DNA from 3 places in the Qipengyuania sp. SM2507 genome. Region 1 is predicted to be linked to each of the others. Evidence: predicted binding sites of a transcription regulator. Region 1 holds the regulator's gene; each other region holds the start of a gene.
The links. Region 1 encodes LexA, which represses DNA repair genes until DNA is damaged. Its sites were predicted from a motif close to GTTCCNCNCTTGTTCT; they were not measured.

Region 1 (5,598 bases):
AGCGCAGGATTCGACCGCGGACCTTGGCTAGCCGTGGCCTTCGCAAGCGGGATCGGGACGTGGTTCCTGCTCGACACCGCCTGGCAGTGGGCTGGCTTTGCCGCGCTTTGTCTGCTTGTGGCAATGGCAGCGCTGGCCGTATGGCGCGGGCGCGACGATCGCATTCGTCTGCTGGTGACCGTGATTTCCATTTGCATCATGCTGGCTACGGGGCTCGCCGTGATCTGGACCCGCTCGGAGATGGTGGGGGCACAGCCCATCGATTATCCGCAGATGATGCAGCTCGACGCGCGCGTTCTTGAACGCGATGAGCAGCCCGCAGAGGATCGGGTGCGCCTGGTAATCGCAGTTCGCGATGCAGAATTGGCGCGGGCGATCAAGGTGCGGATCAACGTCCCGCTGGCGAAGGATTCGTCCGGGTTCAAGGAGGGCGCACGAATCCGACTACGTGCGCGGCTGATGCCGCCGGCTTCGCCGATCCTGCCGGGAACCTATGATTTTGCCCGCGCCGCCTGGTTCGAAGGCTTTGCGGCGACGGGTGCGCTGGTCGGCGATATCGAACTGGTGGAGCCCGCGATTGAAGAGGATGCGCTGGCGGTCGCGCAGAGACGGCTCAGCGCACATGTTCGCGAGAAGCTCGACGGATCTCCGGGGACGATTGCCGCAGCCTTTGCGAGCGGCGACCGCGGCTCGATCGCCGAAGAAGACGATATCGCGATGCGAGATTCCGGACTCTACCATCTGCTATCGATCAGTGGCGTGCATGTCAGCGCGGTAATCGCCGCAGCCTATTTTCTCACGATGAAACTGCTCGCGCTGTGGCCATGGCTGGTGCTGCGGGTGCGACTGCCGTTGGTTGCGGCGGCAATCGGGGCGCTGGCAGGAATCGGCTATACGCTGCTCACCGGCGCAGAGGTCCCGACGGTACGCAGCTGCATCGGGGCATTGCTGGTGCTGGTGGCAATCGGCCTGGGGCGGGAGCCGCTCTCCATGCGGATGGTGGCGGTGGCGGCCTTCGTGGTGTTGCTCATGTGGCCGGAGGCGCTGGTCGGGCCGAGCTTCCAGATGAGCTTTTCCGCGGTGATCGCCATCGTCGCGCTAAGCGGTGCCGCCTGGGTGAAACGCTTTCTCGCCGCGCGCGAGGAAAGCTGGGTCGCAAGAACGGGGCGCCGCGCCGCGATCCTGTTCCTGACCGGGTTGCTGATCGAATTTGCGTTGATGCCGGTTGTGCTGTTCCATTTCCATCGCGCGGGCATTTACGGTGCTTTCGCCAATGTGGTGGGAATCCCGCTGGTGACCTTTGTGACCATGCCGCTGCTGGCGCTGGCATTGGCGCTCGACCTTGTCGGTCTTGGGGCACCGGTCTGGTGGCTGGTCGGACGGTCGCTCGACCTGCTCCTCGCACTGGCGCATGGCGTGGCCGAGCAACCCGGTTCCGTGAAGCTGATGCCGCAAATGCTGCTCGGTACCCTCATTACGATTCTGGCGGGTCTGGCCTGGCTGGCGCTTTGGCAGGGCCGGGCGCGACTCTGGGGCCTCGTGCCGGTGGCTCTGGGAGCGGCGATGTTTCTCTCGACGCCCAAGGCCGACCTCTTGATCACCCGTGACGGGCGCCATGTCGGGATCGTCGGCGAGGACGAGCGGTTGCTGGTCTTGCGCGAAAGCCGCAGCTCCTACGCGCGCGACAATCTTCTCGAAATGGCCGGATCGGACGGGGAGGTCATTCCGCTCGAACGCTGGCCGGGCGCGCGCTGCACGCCCGAATTCTGCGCAATCACTTTGCGGCGCGGAGAACGCGACTGGCACGTGCTGATGGCGCGCGGTCGCGAGATGGTGGAGGAGCGCGCGCTGGCCGCGGCTTGCGACCGCGCGCATATCGTCGTCGCCGACCGGTTTCTGCCGCGCAGTTGCCGTCCACTGTGGCTCAAGGCAGATCGGCGGTTTCTCGAGCGCGAGGGCGGGGCGCTTGTCTATCTCGAAGACGGTGAAGTCCGCACCGTCGCGCAAGGACAAGGCGAACACGGCTGGTGGCGCGGGCAAGGCGATTGACGCGGCTGCTCCGAAGCGCGCTCAGTGGTAGCGGCGCAACAGCCCAGCGAGCTTGCCCTGCACCTGCACCTGGTCGGCGCGGTAGACCTGCGGTTCGTAGGCGGGATTGGCCGGGTCGAGCGTGATCCGCCCATCCGCACGGCGCAGGTATTTGAGCGTTGCTTCCTCATTGTCGACCAGCGCCACGACGATTTCGCCATCCCGCGCGGTGTCGGTGCGGCGGATGAGCGCGAAATCGCCATCGAATATCCCGGCCTCGATCATGGAATCGCCCGAGACCTCGAGCGCATAGTGATCGCCGGGGCCGAGCAGTGCGGCGGGGACGGGAAGGCTCGACTGTCCCTCGATCGCCTCGATCGGCGCGCCTGCGGCGATCCGCCCGTGCAGCGGTAGCTCGATCACGTCGTTGGCCGGTTCGCGTGCTACGGTCTTGGTGGCAAGCGCCGGGATGACCGTATCATTGGCCGGCTTCGGACTGCGACCGGCTGGAACCGCGTCCTCGGGCGTCCGGATGACCTCGAGCGCGCGGGCCCGATTGGGCAGGCGGCGGATGAAGCCACGCTCTTCCAAGGCACTTATCAAGCGATGGACGCCAGATTTCGACTTCAGATCGAGCGCTTCCTTCATTTCCTCGAACGAGGGCGAGATGCCGTTTTCTTCCAGCCGCAGCTGGATGAAGCGGATCAGCTCGTGTTGTTTGCGGGTCAGCATCGCATAGTCCTTGTGCCAGATGCCCGGTGGAACGGGCGAACGAACACGGAACAATTACGAAACAAACATGGCGTCGTCAAGCCTGCTCAGGCAAGCATCATGCAGTCGATCGGATCCCCGAGCGTGGCAGCGGGGGCTTGGGCGGGGCGGATCGCGAGCGCGTCGGCCTGCCACAGCGCATGGAGAGCGCCGCTGTCCTGATTGGCCAGGGGACGGACCGCCCCCTCGACGACCTTTACGCGGACGAACTCCTGGCGGCTGCCGACAGCGGGGAAGGGTGCGCCAGCGGGCAGCCGAGCGGTTCGTGGAAGCGCCTCGGTCGCGCCCAGGAGGGTGCGCAGCAGCGGCAGCACGAGCATGTGGGCGGTGACGTACGCAGAAACCGGATTGCCCGGCAGCCCGATGACGAGGGATCGCCCGAGCCGCGCCACCATCACCGGCTTGCCCGGTCGCATCGCGATCCGCCAGAAATCGACGCGACCGCCGAGCTGCGTCAGCGCTGGCCGGATCAGATCGTGATCTCCCACCGAGGCGCCGCCCGTCGTGATGATGACATCCGCGTCCGCCTGTCCCGCCAGCGCCTCGGCGACCGCACCGAGCCGGTCGGGGACGATGGGCGGTCGCGTGGCATTGACCGGCGAATGGGCCAACATAGCCGAGAGCATCACGCCATTGCTTGCTGGTATATGCGCAGGGCTGGGAAGCGGCGCGCCCGGCGGCACGAGCTCGTTGCCGGTGTCGAGGATCGCTATACGCACTCGCTGGTGGACCGGCAGCGTGCAATGCCCTGCCATTGCGGCGAGCGCGATCAGCCGCGCGTCTATTTTAGCGCCTGCAGAAGCAAGCGGTGTGCCTGCGCTGAAATCATGCCCGGCGGGGCGGATATGAGTGCCTTGCTGCGGCGGTCCGTCGCCGATGAGCCGCAGCGTGTCGCCGCTGCGCTGGGCATCTTCCTGGACGAGGATCGTGTCGGCACCGGCCGGCACAATCGCGCCAGTCGATATGCGCGCGGCCTCACCTTTACCGAGCAACCCGTCGAACGGCTGCCCCGCCGCGCTATCGCCGATGATACGCCAGGGGCCGGGCAAGTCCGCCCAGCGTATCGCATAGCCGTCCATCGCCGACAGATCGGCGGCGGGCTGGTTGCGCTGGGCGGTCAATGGCTGCGCGAGATAATGGCCGACGCAGCGTTCAAGCGGTAGATCGACGATCGGCCCAGGCCGGGCGAGGGCGAGCAGCCGCTGCTGCGCCTCGGCGAGCGGGAGCAGGCCCGAGCCGCTCACGGCGTGTCTGCCACCCAGTCACCCGACTTGCCGCCGCTCTTGGCGAGCAGCCGAACCGGGCCGATGGCCATGCCCTTGTCGAGCGCCTTGGCCATGTCATAGATCGTGAGCAGGGCGACGCTCGCGGCGGTCAACGCTTCCATCTCGACCCCGGTCTTGCCGGTGGTGCGCACCCGGGTTTCGACGCGGATGCCGGTATCGACATAGTCGAATTCGATGCTGACGCTGGCGATCGGCAGCGGGTGGCAGAGCGGGATCAGATTACTGGTGCGCTTGGCCGCCATGATGCCCCCGATGCGCGCGGTGCCCAGGACGTCACCTTTCTTGATGTCGCCCGCGCGGATCGCGGCGATCACCTCGGGTGTCATCGTCACGAATCCTTCGGCCACCGCCTCGCGCACGCTGTCGCTCTTGCCCGAGACATCGACCATCTGCGCTGCGCCCTGCGCGTCGAGATGGCTGAGCTCGTTCATTGCGCGGTTGATCCCGTCAGCAACTGGCGGGTGGCGAGTTCGATATCGTCCTGCCGCATAAGAGCCTCGCCGACCAGAAAGCTGCGCACCCCGTGCCGCGCCATCCGCTGGCAGTCGTCATACGTGAAGATGCCGCTCTCGCAGACCAGCAGATCGCCTTCGGGGACCAGCTCCGCGAGCCGTTCGGTAGTGGCAAGATCGATCTCGAAGCTGCGGAGGTCGCGGTTGTTGATCCCGATCAGAGGCGAGTTCAGCTTGAGAGCGCGCTCGAGCTCGGCCTCGTCATGCACCTCGATCAGCACGTCCATGCCATGATCGAGCGCGGCGCTTTCGATATCGGCCATGGCGTCATCGTCGAGCGCTGCGACGATGATCAGCACCGCATCAGCGCCGAGCGCGCGGCTTTCGGCGACCTGCCAGACATCGACCATGAAGTCCTTGCGCAGGCAGGGCAGGGCGCAAGCGGCGCGCGCCGCCACCAGAAAATCATCGTGACCCTGAAAATAGGGCACATCGGTGAGCACCGAGAGGCAGGCGGCACCGCCCGCCTGATAGGCGGCGGCGTGTGCGGCGGGATCGAAATCCGCGCGGATCAGACCCTTGGATGGGCTGGCGCGCTTGATCTCGGCGATCAGCCCGAAGCCAGTCTGCTGCGCCTGCGTGAGCGCCTTGGCAAAACCGCGCGACGCGGTTTGTTCGCGGGCCATGCGGTCGAGATCGGCACGCGAGTGCTGCTGTCGCCTTTTGGCAACCTCCTCGCGCTTGACCGCGCAGATTTCCTGCAGCTTGTTCACGCTGCCGCCGCCAAAGCGATCCAGCGGTCGAGCAATCTCTCGGCAGCACCGCTGTCGAGCGCCTCACGCGCGATCTCTGCACCATCGAGCCAGTCGGCGGCCTTGCCCGCGACAATCAGCGTGGCGGCGGCGTTGAACAGTACCGCATCGCGATAGGGCCCTGGCGCACCCGCCAGCAGCGCCTGAAGCGCCTTGGCATTGTGGATCGCGTCGCCGCCCCGGATCGCCTCGACTGGCGCGTGGGGTAGCTGCGCCATACTCGCATCCACCCGGCGCATCTCGAATCCG
Region 2 (5,598 bases), 1.3 Mb from region 1:
GCGCGCGAAGAGGGGGCGAGCGGCGCTCCGATCGCCGCCGACACCCGCTTCCGCTATGCCTCGATCACCAAGCAGTTCACCGCCGCCGTCATCCTCCAGCTGGTCCAGGAGGGCAGCCTGTCGCTCGACGATAGCCTGTCCGACATGTTGCCCGACTATCCCGGCGCGGGCGGCGAGGCGACGCTGCGCCAGCTTCTCAACCACACTTCGGGGATCAAGTCCTACACCGGCATGCCAGGCTGGATGGTCGAGGCCAACACCGCGCGCGCCTTCACCACCTCCGAACTGATCGCCGAATTCGCCGATCAGCCGGTGGATTTCGCGCCGGGCGAGGCCTTCGCCTACAACAACAGCGCGTATATCATCCTGGGCGCGATCATCGAACGGGTGACCGGCGCGCCCTGGTACGAGGCGGTCGATGCGCGAATCGCCCGCCCGCTTGGGCTGACCTCGCTCGGCTACCGCACCGACGAAAGCGCCACTCCGGGTTTCGCCACCGGCTATTCGGACGAGGGCGAGGATCGCTTCGGTGCCTCGCAGGCGATCCACCCCAGCGTGCCCGGTCCCGCGGGCTCGTTGAGCGGTACGGTCGGCGATCTGGCGCGCTGGAACGCCGCGCTGCACGGCGGCGAAGTGCTCGACCGCGAGCATTACGCGATGATGATCGCCCCCACCGCAATACCCGGCGGCGAGGACAGCCCCTATGGCTTCGGTCTGGGCAACAGCGAGATTCGCGGGCGCCCGGCGATAGGCCACAGCGGCGGAATCTTCGGCTTCGTGACCGACAGCGTCTATCTCCCGCAGGAGGATCTCTTCGTCGCCGTCCTCGCCAATTCGGATACGCCACCCGTCGGGCCGGGGACGACCATGGCGCGAATCGCTGCGCTCGTGCTTGGCGATCCCCATCCCCAATTCACCGCAACCACCCCCGACCTCGCCGCGCTGGAGCCTTTCTTCGGCGTCTACGAAATCTCTCCGGGCGTCACCCGCCAGTTCTTCGCCCGCGACGGGCAGCTCTACACCATCCGCAGCGGCGCGCGGCGCTCCGAGGTCTTCGCCGCGGGCGAGGGCCGATTCTTCTACGGTCCCGACAGTCTAAACTGGTTTGCGCTCCGCCTTGGCGATGACGGTATCCCCGTGATGGCGATGCACCAGGGCGGGGCGGAAGTGGCGGAGATCGCGCTGCGCAGCGGCTCGCTCCCCGACACGGTCGAAATTCCGCGCGCTACGCTCGAACGCTATCGGGGCAGCTACCGGACGCCCGTGGGGGTCGCGGTGCTGGCTGTGCGCGAGGACGGCGTGCTGACGATCAAGCTCGAGAGCCAGCCCGCCTTCGCGCTGGTGCCCACCGGCGATGGCGAATTCGCCATCGAGGAGGTGGGCGCTGCGGTGACGATGGTCGAGGATGCCGATGCGGTGACCGGGCTGACGATTCGCCAGGGCGGGCAGGAACTTCCCGGCGAGCGGATCGGCGACGCGGAGTGATCGAGGCCCCGTCCGCGGCCATTGCGCGGCGAGACGGGGTTCGAAAATTGCCGGCGCCGATTCGATCGCTTCAAGCGCCGCACAAAGCGCTTTTGCCCGCAAAAATTTTTTCACGGATTCATTTTGGGTCTTGCGCCCGGGCAAACTCCAGCTTGGTCCACGCGTCGCGGCGTTGCACCCGGACAATACAGCCGGGGTCTCCAGCCGCAGGCGGTGTTAAATCGCTATTCACCCTCTTGCGCGCGCCTCGGTTCCGATTCACTATCTAGTGGTTGGAATACGGGGGGGACCCACAAGACCTAGCGATGGCACGGTGCAGCACCCATATCGGATGATGCCCGGCCAAGACGCGGATTGGGGACAAGACGGGGATAAGTTTTCATACCCCGGCGGTCCCGAACTGCTAGGCAGGGACCTCCCGCCGAGTCGAACACAAGCGGAACGGGCCAGTCCCCTCCGCAGCAAGAAATGGTGGGACTGCAATGGATTTCAGAAACGGGAACGATGGCGCGATGAACCTCGATAGCGAGACCCAGGAACTCGAGACGAATATCGAGGACGCGCAGGCTCCCACCAACACAAGCGATGCCAAGGCATCGGGAAAAGCGGTCGAAATGGAACGAAGCGATAGTGGTAGCGAAGCCCTGATCGAGGATGGTGCCGCGCGTGCCGTGGCCGGCGCGCTGGCGCAGGCCGCCAAGGCCAATGCCGCCAACGCGGCCGAGGCTGCAGCCGAACACGACAGCAAGAAGATCCTCGACCGGCGGTTCACGATTCTCACCGATCCGGCGCGCGATTCGGAGCTGACCGAATTCGGCAAGGAAACGCTCAACGATCGCTACCTGCTGCCCGGCGAGACCTATCAGGATCTCTTCGCCCGCGTCGCCGACGCCTATGCCGACGATCAGGAGCACGCACAGCGGCTCTACGACTACATCTCGCGGCTGTGGTTCATGCCGGCCACCCCGGTGCTGTCCAATGGCGGCACCCACCGCGGGCTGCCGATCTCCTGCTATCTCAACTCGGTCGACGACAGTCTCGAAGGTATCGTAAACACCTGGAACGAGAACGTCTGGCTGGCCAGCAAGGGCGGCGGCATCGGCACCTATTGGGGCCATGTCCGCGGCATCGGCGAGCCGGTCGGCCTCAACGGCAAGACCAGCGGCATCATCCCCTTCGTCCGGGTGATGGACAGCCTCACGCTCGCCATCTCGCAGGGCTCGCTGCGGCGCGGCTCGGCGGCCTGCTATCTCGACGTCAACCACCCCGAGATCGAGGAATTCCTCGAGATCCGCAAAGCCTCGGGCGATTTCAACCGCAAGGCCTTGAACCTGCACCACGGCGTTCTGCTGACCGACGAATTCATGGAAGCGGTCCGCGACGGCGCCGAGTTCAATCTGGTCAGCCCGCGCGACGGCTCGGTGCGCAAGACCATCGATGCACGCGCGCTGTTCCAGAAGCTGGTGGAGACCAGGCTGGCGACGGGCGAGCCCTATATCGTCTTCTCCGACACGGTGAACCGGATGATGCCCAAGCATCACCGCGAGCTCGGGCTCAAGGTCTCGACGTCGAACCTGTGTTCGGAAATCACGCTGCCTACCGGCCGCGACCACCTCGGCAACGACCGCACCGCGGTCTGCTGCCTGTCCTCGCTCAACCTCGAAAAATGGGACGAGTGGCAGGGCGACAAGCAGTTCATCGAGGATGTCATGCGCTTCCTCGACAACGTCCTGCAGGATTACATCGACCGCGCTCCCGAAGAGATGGCGCGGGCCAAATATTCGGCGATGCGCGAGCGCAGCGTCGGCATGGGGGTGATGGGGTACCACTCCTTCCTCCAGCAGAAGAGCATCGGCTTCGAGAGCCCGATGGCCAAGGTGTGGAACCTCAAGATGTTCAAGCACATCAGCGCCAAGGCCGAGGAAGCCAGCATGGTGCTCGCCAAGGAGCGCGGCCCCTGCCCCGATGCCGAGGAAACCGGCGCGATGGAGCGCTTCTCCTGCAAGATGGCGATCGCCCCGACCGCCTCGATCAGCATCATCTGCGGCGGCACCAGCGCCTGCATCGAGCCGATCCCGGCCAATATCTACACCCACAAGACGCTGTCGGGCAGCTTCATCGTCAAGAATCCCTATCTGGAGAAGATTCTCGACAAGAAGAGCAAGAATTCCAACAATGTCTGGAATTCGATCCTCGAGAAGGGCGGCTCGGTCCAGCATCTCGATTTCCTCAGCGTCGAGGAGAAGGCGACCTTCAAGACCAGCTTCGAGATCGACCAGCGCTGGCTGCTCGAATTCGCCGCCGATCGCGCGCCCTTCATCGACCAGGCGCAGAGCCTCAACCTCTTCATCCCCGCCGATGTCGACAAATGGGACCTGATGATGCTGCACTTCCAGGCGTGGGAGAAGGGCATCAAATCGCTCTACTACCTGCGTTCGAAGAGCGTGCAGCGCGCCGGCTTCGCGGGCGGGGTCGAGGCGGACAACACGCTCGATGCGAGCAAGATCGAGCTGATGGCCGGGCTGGAAGAGCAGACCGATTACGAGGAATGCCTCTCCTGCCAGTAACAGGCGGCGAATAGCCTCCCACACGCGAAAACCCCGGCGGCACCGCATGGTGCGCCGGGGTTTTTCATGACCTGCCGATTCGCTGGACCGGTGGTTTCAAATCGTGTCGCGGTCAGGCGGCTTGCGTCGCCTTGTTGCCCAGTCCCGCGGGAATGACCGCGGTTTCCTTCAGGTAGATGCGGTTGTCGTCGATCTTGTCGACGTCATCCAGCGACAGGAAGTGGTGCATGCTGTCGGAGGCATCCGACTTGGTCAGCTTGATCTTGTCGTCCTGGACGCCATCGACGGTGCCGACATGCTGGCCCTTGGCGTTGGCGACTTCCATGTGTTCCTTGATGCGGATCTTCTCGAACATAAAGTTCTCCAGTGTTTTGCGTTGCTTATACCCTATCAACGGGTGGGGCGAGGACTCCGTTCCTCGGTTCGTCGTCGCTCAGCAACGGCTCGTAAGGTGGCGCCCACTGCGAGCCGGTCAGGCGTCGCCGAGCGGGCGTTTGGCGTCGGCCTCGGCCTGGCGCGCAGGGTCGGCGGAGGTTTCGCCGACGACTTCATCGCCATTCGCGGACCTGCCCGGTTTTGCGTCCGGCGTGGCGTCCTGTTCCATCCTGCCATCGGCATCGCGGCTGTTGCCATAGCCGGCCTGCGCCTTGCCGGGCGCGTCGCCCTGCCGGTGCTGGCCCTGCTGCTGGCGGGTTTCGCCTTCTCGTGGACCGGTGCGCTCGGGTTCGCCCGGCGCGCTGTCGTTCGAGAGGGTTACCTTGCGGCTGTCATCGGGTTCGTACTGTCCCATGGTGTGTCTCCTTCACACCACCAACGGGTCGCGGCACCCGCCCGTTCCGCGGCCCGTCGCAGGAAAACCCCGCTTCCCGCCTTGGCTCGCGCGACGCGCTCCCGCGCGCTTTCCCGCTTTGTTCGCTTGACCGGTGCTTATCCCCGCCGAATCGACCAGTTTTGGCTTCGAAAACCGGGCGCGATTCCCTATATGAGTCGCCCACGCCAAACCGGAGGCACACAAGATGTCGTTGCTCGAAGCCCGCAAGACCTACAAGCCCTTTGAATACCCGTGGGCCTACGACTTCTGGAAACGTCAGCAGCAGATCCACTGGATGCCCGAGGAAGTGCCGCTGGGCGAGGATTGCCGCGACTGGGCGCAGAAGCTCTCCGATCACGAGCGCAACCTGCTCACCCAGATTTTCCGCTTCTTCACCCAGGCCGATATCGAGGTGCAGGATTGCTACCACGAGAAATACGGCCGCGTGTTCAAGCCGACCGAGGTCAAGATGATGCTCGCCGCCTTCTCCAATATGGAGACGGTGCACATCGCCGCCTACAGTCACCTGCTCGACACCATCGGCATGCCCGAGAGCGAATACGGCATGTTCCTCGAATACGAGGAGATGAAGGCCAAGGTCGATTTCCTCGACCAGTTCGGGGTCGACTCCGACGAGGACATCGCGCGCACTCTGGCGATGTTCGGCGGTTTCACCGAGGGGCTTCAGCTGTTCGCCAGCTTCGCGATGCTGATGAACTTCCCGCGCTTCAACAA
Region 3 (5,598 bases), 730 kb from region 1:
GATGCCGCAGGCGCATGACCTCACGCTGGTCGAGGACTTCATGCTCATCCCCGAGGAGCCCGCAACCGACAAGGCGCGCGACCATTGGGAGCGCAGCTGGGCGCTGCTCGACGGCGGGGTCTTCGCAAGCGAGGATTTCCGCGCCGCGGAGCTCGGACAGCAGGGGCTGGCAACCGGCGCGTTGCCCGAATTGACGCTCGGATCGCTCGAAGGGGGGATCGCACGCTATCACGAGACGGTGGCGGAAGCCTTGCGCACTGCCAACTGACCGCGTAGCGGCGCGCAGATGGCCGAAAGACTGCCCGAAGCCGGCGACAGGATCGCCAAGCTGCTCGCACGCGCCGGCGTCGCCAGCCGCCGTGAGATCGAGCGCATGATTGCCGATGGTCGCATCGCGATCGAGGGTAAGGTGCTCGACACCCCCGCGGTCAAGCTGCTCAATTTGCGCGGCGTGACCGTCGACGGCAAGCCGGTCGGCCGCGCCGAGGAAGCCAGGCTCTACGCTTTCCACAAGCCCTCGGGCCTGATTACCGCGGAGCGCGACCCCGCCGGACGTCCGACGATCTACGACGCGCTTCGCAACGCGCTGCCTAAGGGCACACCGAGACTGATGCCGGTGGGCAGGCTCGATTTTACCACCGAAGGCCTGCTGCTGCTGACCAATGACGGTGAGCTCAAGCGGGCGATGGAACTGCCGTCCTCGGGCATCCCCCGCACCTATCGCGCGCGCGCCTTCGGCGACATCACCCAGGCCCAGCTCGACGATCTCTCGCACGGAGTGGAGATCGACGGCATGCGCTACGGCAGTATCGAAGCCGACCTCGAACGCGGTTCGGGTCGCAACCGCTGGATCGTGCTCACGCTGACCGAAGGCAAGAACCGCGAAGTGCGCAACGTACTTGAACATCTCGGGCTTGAGGTCAGCCGGCTGCTGCGCACTGGCTACGGCCCCTTCGACCTCGCCGATCTGCCGCGCGGGCAGGCGGTCCAGATCCGCCACGCCGATGTCGAACGCTTCATCGGCACGCTGCCCAAGCCCAAGAAAGCGAAACCGCAGGAATGAGGATCGTCGCCGGCGCCTGGCGGGGACGCAAGCTAGTGACGCCAAAGGGCGAGACCACCCGCCCGACCGCAGACCGCACGCGCGAGACGCTGTTCAACATGCTCACCAGCCGACTGGGGAGCTTCGAGGGTCTATCGGTCGCCGATCTCTTCGCTGGTTCAGGAGCGCTGGGGATGGAAGCGCTGTCGCGCGGCGCGGCGCATTGCCTGTTCGTCGAGCAGGAACCCGAAGCGCTCAAGGCCATCCGCGCCAATATCGCGGCATTCGACGCGCGCAGCCGCACCAGCGTACAGGCCGGCTCGGTCATGGCATTGGGCGCTGCCCGATCGGCACACGATCTCATCCTGCTCGATCCGCCCTATGGCACGGGCGCGGGCCAGGTCGCGCTCGACCGGATGATGCGCTACGGCTGGTTCGACGCATCGAGCTGGATCGTGCTCGAGACCGGCGCCGACGAAATCGTCGCAATCAAGCAGCTCGAGATCGAGGCCGAACGCCGCGTCGGCAAGGCCAAGCTGACCTTCCTGCGGCTCGCCAGCTAGGTCATTCCTGCGGCGGATAACGCTCGAATTCGGGCAGGCGATGCGCCTCCTTCATCCATGAAAGGCGTTCTGCAGTCTGGATATGCGCCTGCGCGGGAAGCTCGTCCGGTTCGTCCAGCGTGGCGGATTGCACATCGACCAGACCCGGAAGCATCTCGTCATTGGTGTAGAACAGGCCCGTGCCGCACTGGATGCAGAAATGGCGGCGGGCGTGTTCGGACGAGGCATAGGTCGATGGTTCGCCCGAGACCGCCAATTGCTCCTGCGCCATCATCGCCCAGCCGACCATCGGCGCACCCGCGGCCCGACGGCAGTCCACACAATGGCATAGCGCGTGGTTGAGCGGCATGCCGGAAATCTCGTAGCGGATCGCACCGCAATGGCATCCCCCGGTCAGCATGGTGATTCCTCCTCGATGCTTTTGCCCGCGAGAATGCGCTTGCGCGGAACAAAAGGAAAGGGCGGCACCGCCTGCGCGGTCCCGCCCTTTTTCTTGTTTGTCAGCCGTGCTTACATTTCGCTGGCGGGCTGGCCCGGCCAGTAATCGAGCGGGCGCGCCACACCTGCACCGCGCTTGCCGGCTTCCCAGGCGTTGATGCAATTGTCCTGCTCGTTCGCCGAACAGATAGGCAGTTCGCCCGTGGGGGGGCCCTGGTCACCGGGCGTGGCCTGAACCCGTTCGATACTCCGGTACTGGATATTTCCGCCCGTAGCGGTCGCCGCCCGCGGGGCCGTAGTGGTCCGGGCGCTCGCTGTGGCCGGCGTGGTGGTCGCGCCGGTCATCTGGTTCATGACGGCGGTCCAAGCGGCGGCACGCTGTTGCGGCGCCATCCCGACAATCTGCACACGCTGCTCGTCGGTGAGTAGCCACCAACCGCTGGTCTGCTCTTCGTTCAGAGTCCAGTAGTATTCCTGAACATTGACCGGCCAGCGCGTGTAGGCAATACGCTGTTCGTCTTCCCAGTTCATGTACATCTGTTGCTGGGCCGGGGTCATGTTGTATGCTCCTGCATCCATATTCTGGGCCATGTCTTGGGAAATCGCGGGAGCGGCAGAGAAGGCCAGCGCTGCAGCGCCGGCGAGAATGAAATTACGCATGGGAATTGTCTCCGATTACACTTGCTGTCCCTTTCTCTACGCAGCACAGCCGCGAGGGTTCCCTGCCCTTGCTTCCCCAGTCGTCGTTCCCTAACTGTTCGCCTGCATCATGACTTCGTCCGAAACCCCTCCGCCGCCCGCCGACCCGGGCGCGCTGCCCGCCTATGCGAAAAACCTCAACGGTCCGCAGAAGGACGCGGTGCTGACCACCGAGGGCCCGGTTCTGATGCTGGCGGGCGCCGGCACGGGCAAGACCGCCGCGCTCACCGCGCGGCTCGCGCATCTGATTGCCACACGGCGCGCCTGGCCAAGCGAGATTCTCTGCGTCACCTTCACCAACAAGGCCGCACGCGAGATGCGCGAGCGGGTCGGCCGCCATATCGGTGATGCGGTTGAAGGCATGCCGTGGCTTGGCACCTTCCACTCGATCGGCGCGAAGATGCTGCGCCGCCATGCGGAACTGGTCGGGCTGAAGAGCAATTACACCATCATCGACACCGACGATCAGCTGCGGCTGCTCAAGCAGCTGATCCGCGAGGCCGAGCTCGACGAGAAGCGCTGGCCCGCGCGCCAGCTCGCGAGCCTGCTCGATCGCTGGAAGAACCGCGGGCTCAACCCCGCCGTTCTCGATGCGGTCGAGAACGAGGCCTATGCCAATGGGCGCGGGCAGGAGTTCTATGCGCTCTACCAGGAGCGGTTGAAGGCGCTCAACGCCTGCGATTTCGGCGATCTGCTACTGCACATGCTCAACATCCTGCGGCGGCATCGCGATGTGCTCGAGCAATATCAGCAGCGCTTCAAATACATCCTGGTCGACGAATATCAGGACACCAACCAGGTCCAGTATCTGTGGCTGCGGCTGCTGGCGCAGGAGCGGCGCAATATCTGCGTCGTCGGCGACGACGACCAGTCGATCTATTCCTGGCGCGGGGCCGAGGTGGCGAATATCCTCAAGTTCGAAAAGGATTTTCCCGGCGCGGCGGTGATCAAGCTCGAGCAGAACTATCGCTCCACTCCGCAGATCCTTGCGGCCGCATCGGGGCTGATCGATGCCAACAGCCAGCGGCTTGGCAAGACGCTCTGGACCAACCTGCCCGAGGGCGACAAGATCAAGGCCATCGGCGTCTGGGACGGGCCCGAGGAAGCGCGGCGCCTGGGCGAGGACATCGAACGGCTCGAACGCGAGGGCGCCTCGCTGGACGAGGTTGCGATCCTGGTCCGCGCGCAATACCAGACCCGCGAAATCGAGGACCGTTTCATCCAGATCGGGCTGGGTTATCGCATCATCGGCGGTTTCCGATTCTACGAGCGTGCCGAAATCCGCGATGCGCTCGCCTATCTCCGGGTGATCGAGCAGCCCGCCGACGACCTCGCCTTCGAGCGCATCTACAACCAGCCCAAGCGCGGCCTCGGCGCCAAGACGCTCGATGCCATGCGGCGCCACGCGAAACGCACGGGTATGCCGCTCGCCGCCGCCTCGATCGATCTGTGCGACAGCGACGAACTCCCGGCGCGCGCGCGCGCCACGCTCAAGGCGCTGCTCCAGCAATTCCTGCTGTGGCGGGAGGGCGCGGAGAAGGAGACGCCTGCCAATCTGCTGCGGCGGGTCGTGACGGAAAGCGGCTACGAGGACATGCTGCAGAAGGATCGCGGGCCTGAAAGCGCAGGCCGGCTCGAGAACCTCTCAGAACTCGCGCGGGCGATGGAGGATTACGACACGCTCACCGATTTCCTCGAGCATGTCAGCCTGGTGATGGAGAACGATGCGCGCGACCAGGGCGAGAAGGTCACCATCATGACCATGCACGCGGCCAAGGGGCTCGAGTTCGACCATGTCTTCCTGCCGGGCTGGGAGGAAGGGGTGTTCCCCAGCCAGCGCTCGCTCGACGAAGGTGGACTCGCCAGCCTCGAGGAGGAACGGCGGCTGGCCTACGTCGCGATCACCCGCGCCAAGCGGCGCTGCACGATCCTCCACGCAGCCAACCGGCGGATCTATGGCCAGTGGACCAGCTCGATCCCCAGCCGGTTCATCGATGAGCTGCCCAGCGAGTATGTCGAGCAGGAGACCACCCTCGCGGGTGGTGCTTCGCTGTGGCGCGCCAACTGGAGCGAGCAGGAAGATCCCTTTGCGCATGTCTCGACCGCCCGCCCCGACAAATCGGCGACGCGCGGGCCCGGCTGGCAGCGGGCGCTGGCGACCGGCTACGATAGCAAGCCGGTCAGACTGGCGGAGAGCAAGCGCAGCGCCGCCAGCTTTGCCGCCAAGCCGCGCAGCGATATCGCCATCGGCGCGCGCGTGTTCCACGACAAATTCGGATACGGAAATGTCGCCGGGCAGGACGGCAACAAGCTCGAGATCGCCTTCGAGAAGGCGGGGACCAAGCGGGTGCTCGACAGCTTCGTCAAGCTGGCCGAGTAAGCGAGCCAGCGCTCAGCGCGTCAGGCGCTCAGCGAAATCCCACGCCCAGGAAATCGGGCCGAGGACCGTTCCATTCGCCATCGCCGGCAGAATCGTCCTGACGCTGCGGCTTGGAAGCCTGCTTGGATTCGGATTTTTCCGCCCTGGGTGCGCGTTCGCGGCGCGGTTTCGAGGGACGCTCCTCACGAGCTTCGACCCGGGCCGGCTCTCGAGCGGCTTCCTGTTTGGCCGGAGCTTCCTGTGGAGCCTCGTCGCGGCCACTATCCGCGTCGGCGCGCGGCTTGCGCGCTCGCCGGGGCTTTTCGCCAACCGGCTTGTCGTCGGCGGCTTCCTGGTCGGCAGCCCTCTTTGCCGCCGGCTTGTCCCGATTCTGTTTCGGCGCGCTGTCCTTGAGATCGACGCGGACGTCGTCCTTGCCGAACACCGCGATCTTGTGACCGGTCAGCTTCTCGACATTGTCGATCGCCTCGGCATCA

Region 2: ACWIKC_RS01085 (ribonucleoside-diphosphate reductase subunit alpha) is a predicted target of LexA. The motif match lies at 1,913-1,928, and genes of this name have one in related genera.
Region 3: ACWIKC_RS03650 (ATP-dependent helicase) is a predicted target of LexA. The motif match lies at 2,789-2,804, and genes of this name have one in related genera.

Annotation. Positions count from the first base shown of each region.
Region 1 is NZ_CM132307.1:1,496,327-1,501,924, reverse strand. Features, by position in the region: gene ACWIKC_RS07325 (ComEC/Rec2 family competence protein) at 1-2,049, shown strand, start outside; gene lexA (transcriptional repressor LexA) at 2,071-2,760, opposite strand; gene ACWIKC_RS07315 (molybdopterin molybdotransferase MoeA) at 2,847-4,043, opposite strand; gene moaC (cyclic pyranopterin monophosphate synthase MoaC) at 4,040-4,516, opposite strand; gene trpC (indole-3-glycerol phosphate synthase TrpC) at 4,513-5,310, opposite strand; gene trpD (anthranilate phosphoribosyltransferase) at 5,307-5,598, opposite strand, start outside.
Region 2 is NZ_CM132307.1:235,052-240,649, forward strand. Features, by position in the region: gene ACWIKC_RS01080 (serine hydrolase domain-containing protein) at 1-1,485, shown strand, start outside; gene ACWIKC_RS01085 (ribonucleoside-diphosphate reductase subunit alpha) at 1,968-4,052, shown strand; gene ACWIKC_RS01090 (DUF2171 domain-containing protein) at 4,165-4,407, opposite strand; gene ACWIKC_RS01095 (hypothetical protein) at 4,525-4,842, opposite strand; gene ACWIKC_RS01100 (ribonucleotide-diphosphate reductase subunit beta) at 5,069-5,598, shown strand, end outside.
Region 3 is NZ_CM132307.1:768,385-773,982, reverse strand. Features, by position in the region: gene ACWIKC_RS03675 (aromatic ring-hydroxylating oxygenase subunit alpha) at 1-268, shown strand, start outside; gene ACWIKC_RS03670 (pseudouridine synthase) at 287-1,063, shown strand; gene rsmD (16S rRNA (guanine(966)-N(2))-methyltransferase RsmD) at 1,060-1,605, shown strand; gene ACWIKC_RS03660 (GFA family protein) at 1,607-2,005, opposite strand; gene ACWIKC_RS03655 (hypothetical protein) at 2,116-2,703, opposite strand; gene ACWIKC_RS03650 (ATP-dependent helicase) at 2,813-5,122, shown strand; gene ACWIKC_RS03645 (DEAD/DEAH box helicase) at 5,151-5,598, opposite strand, start outside.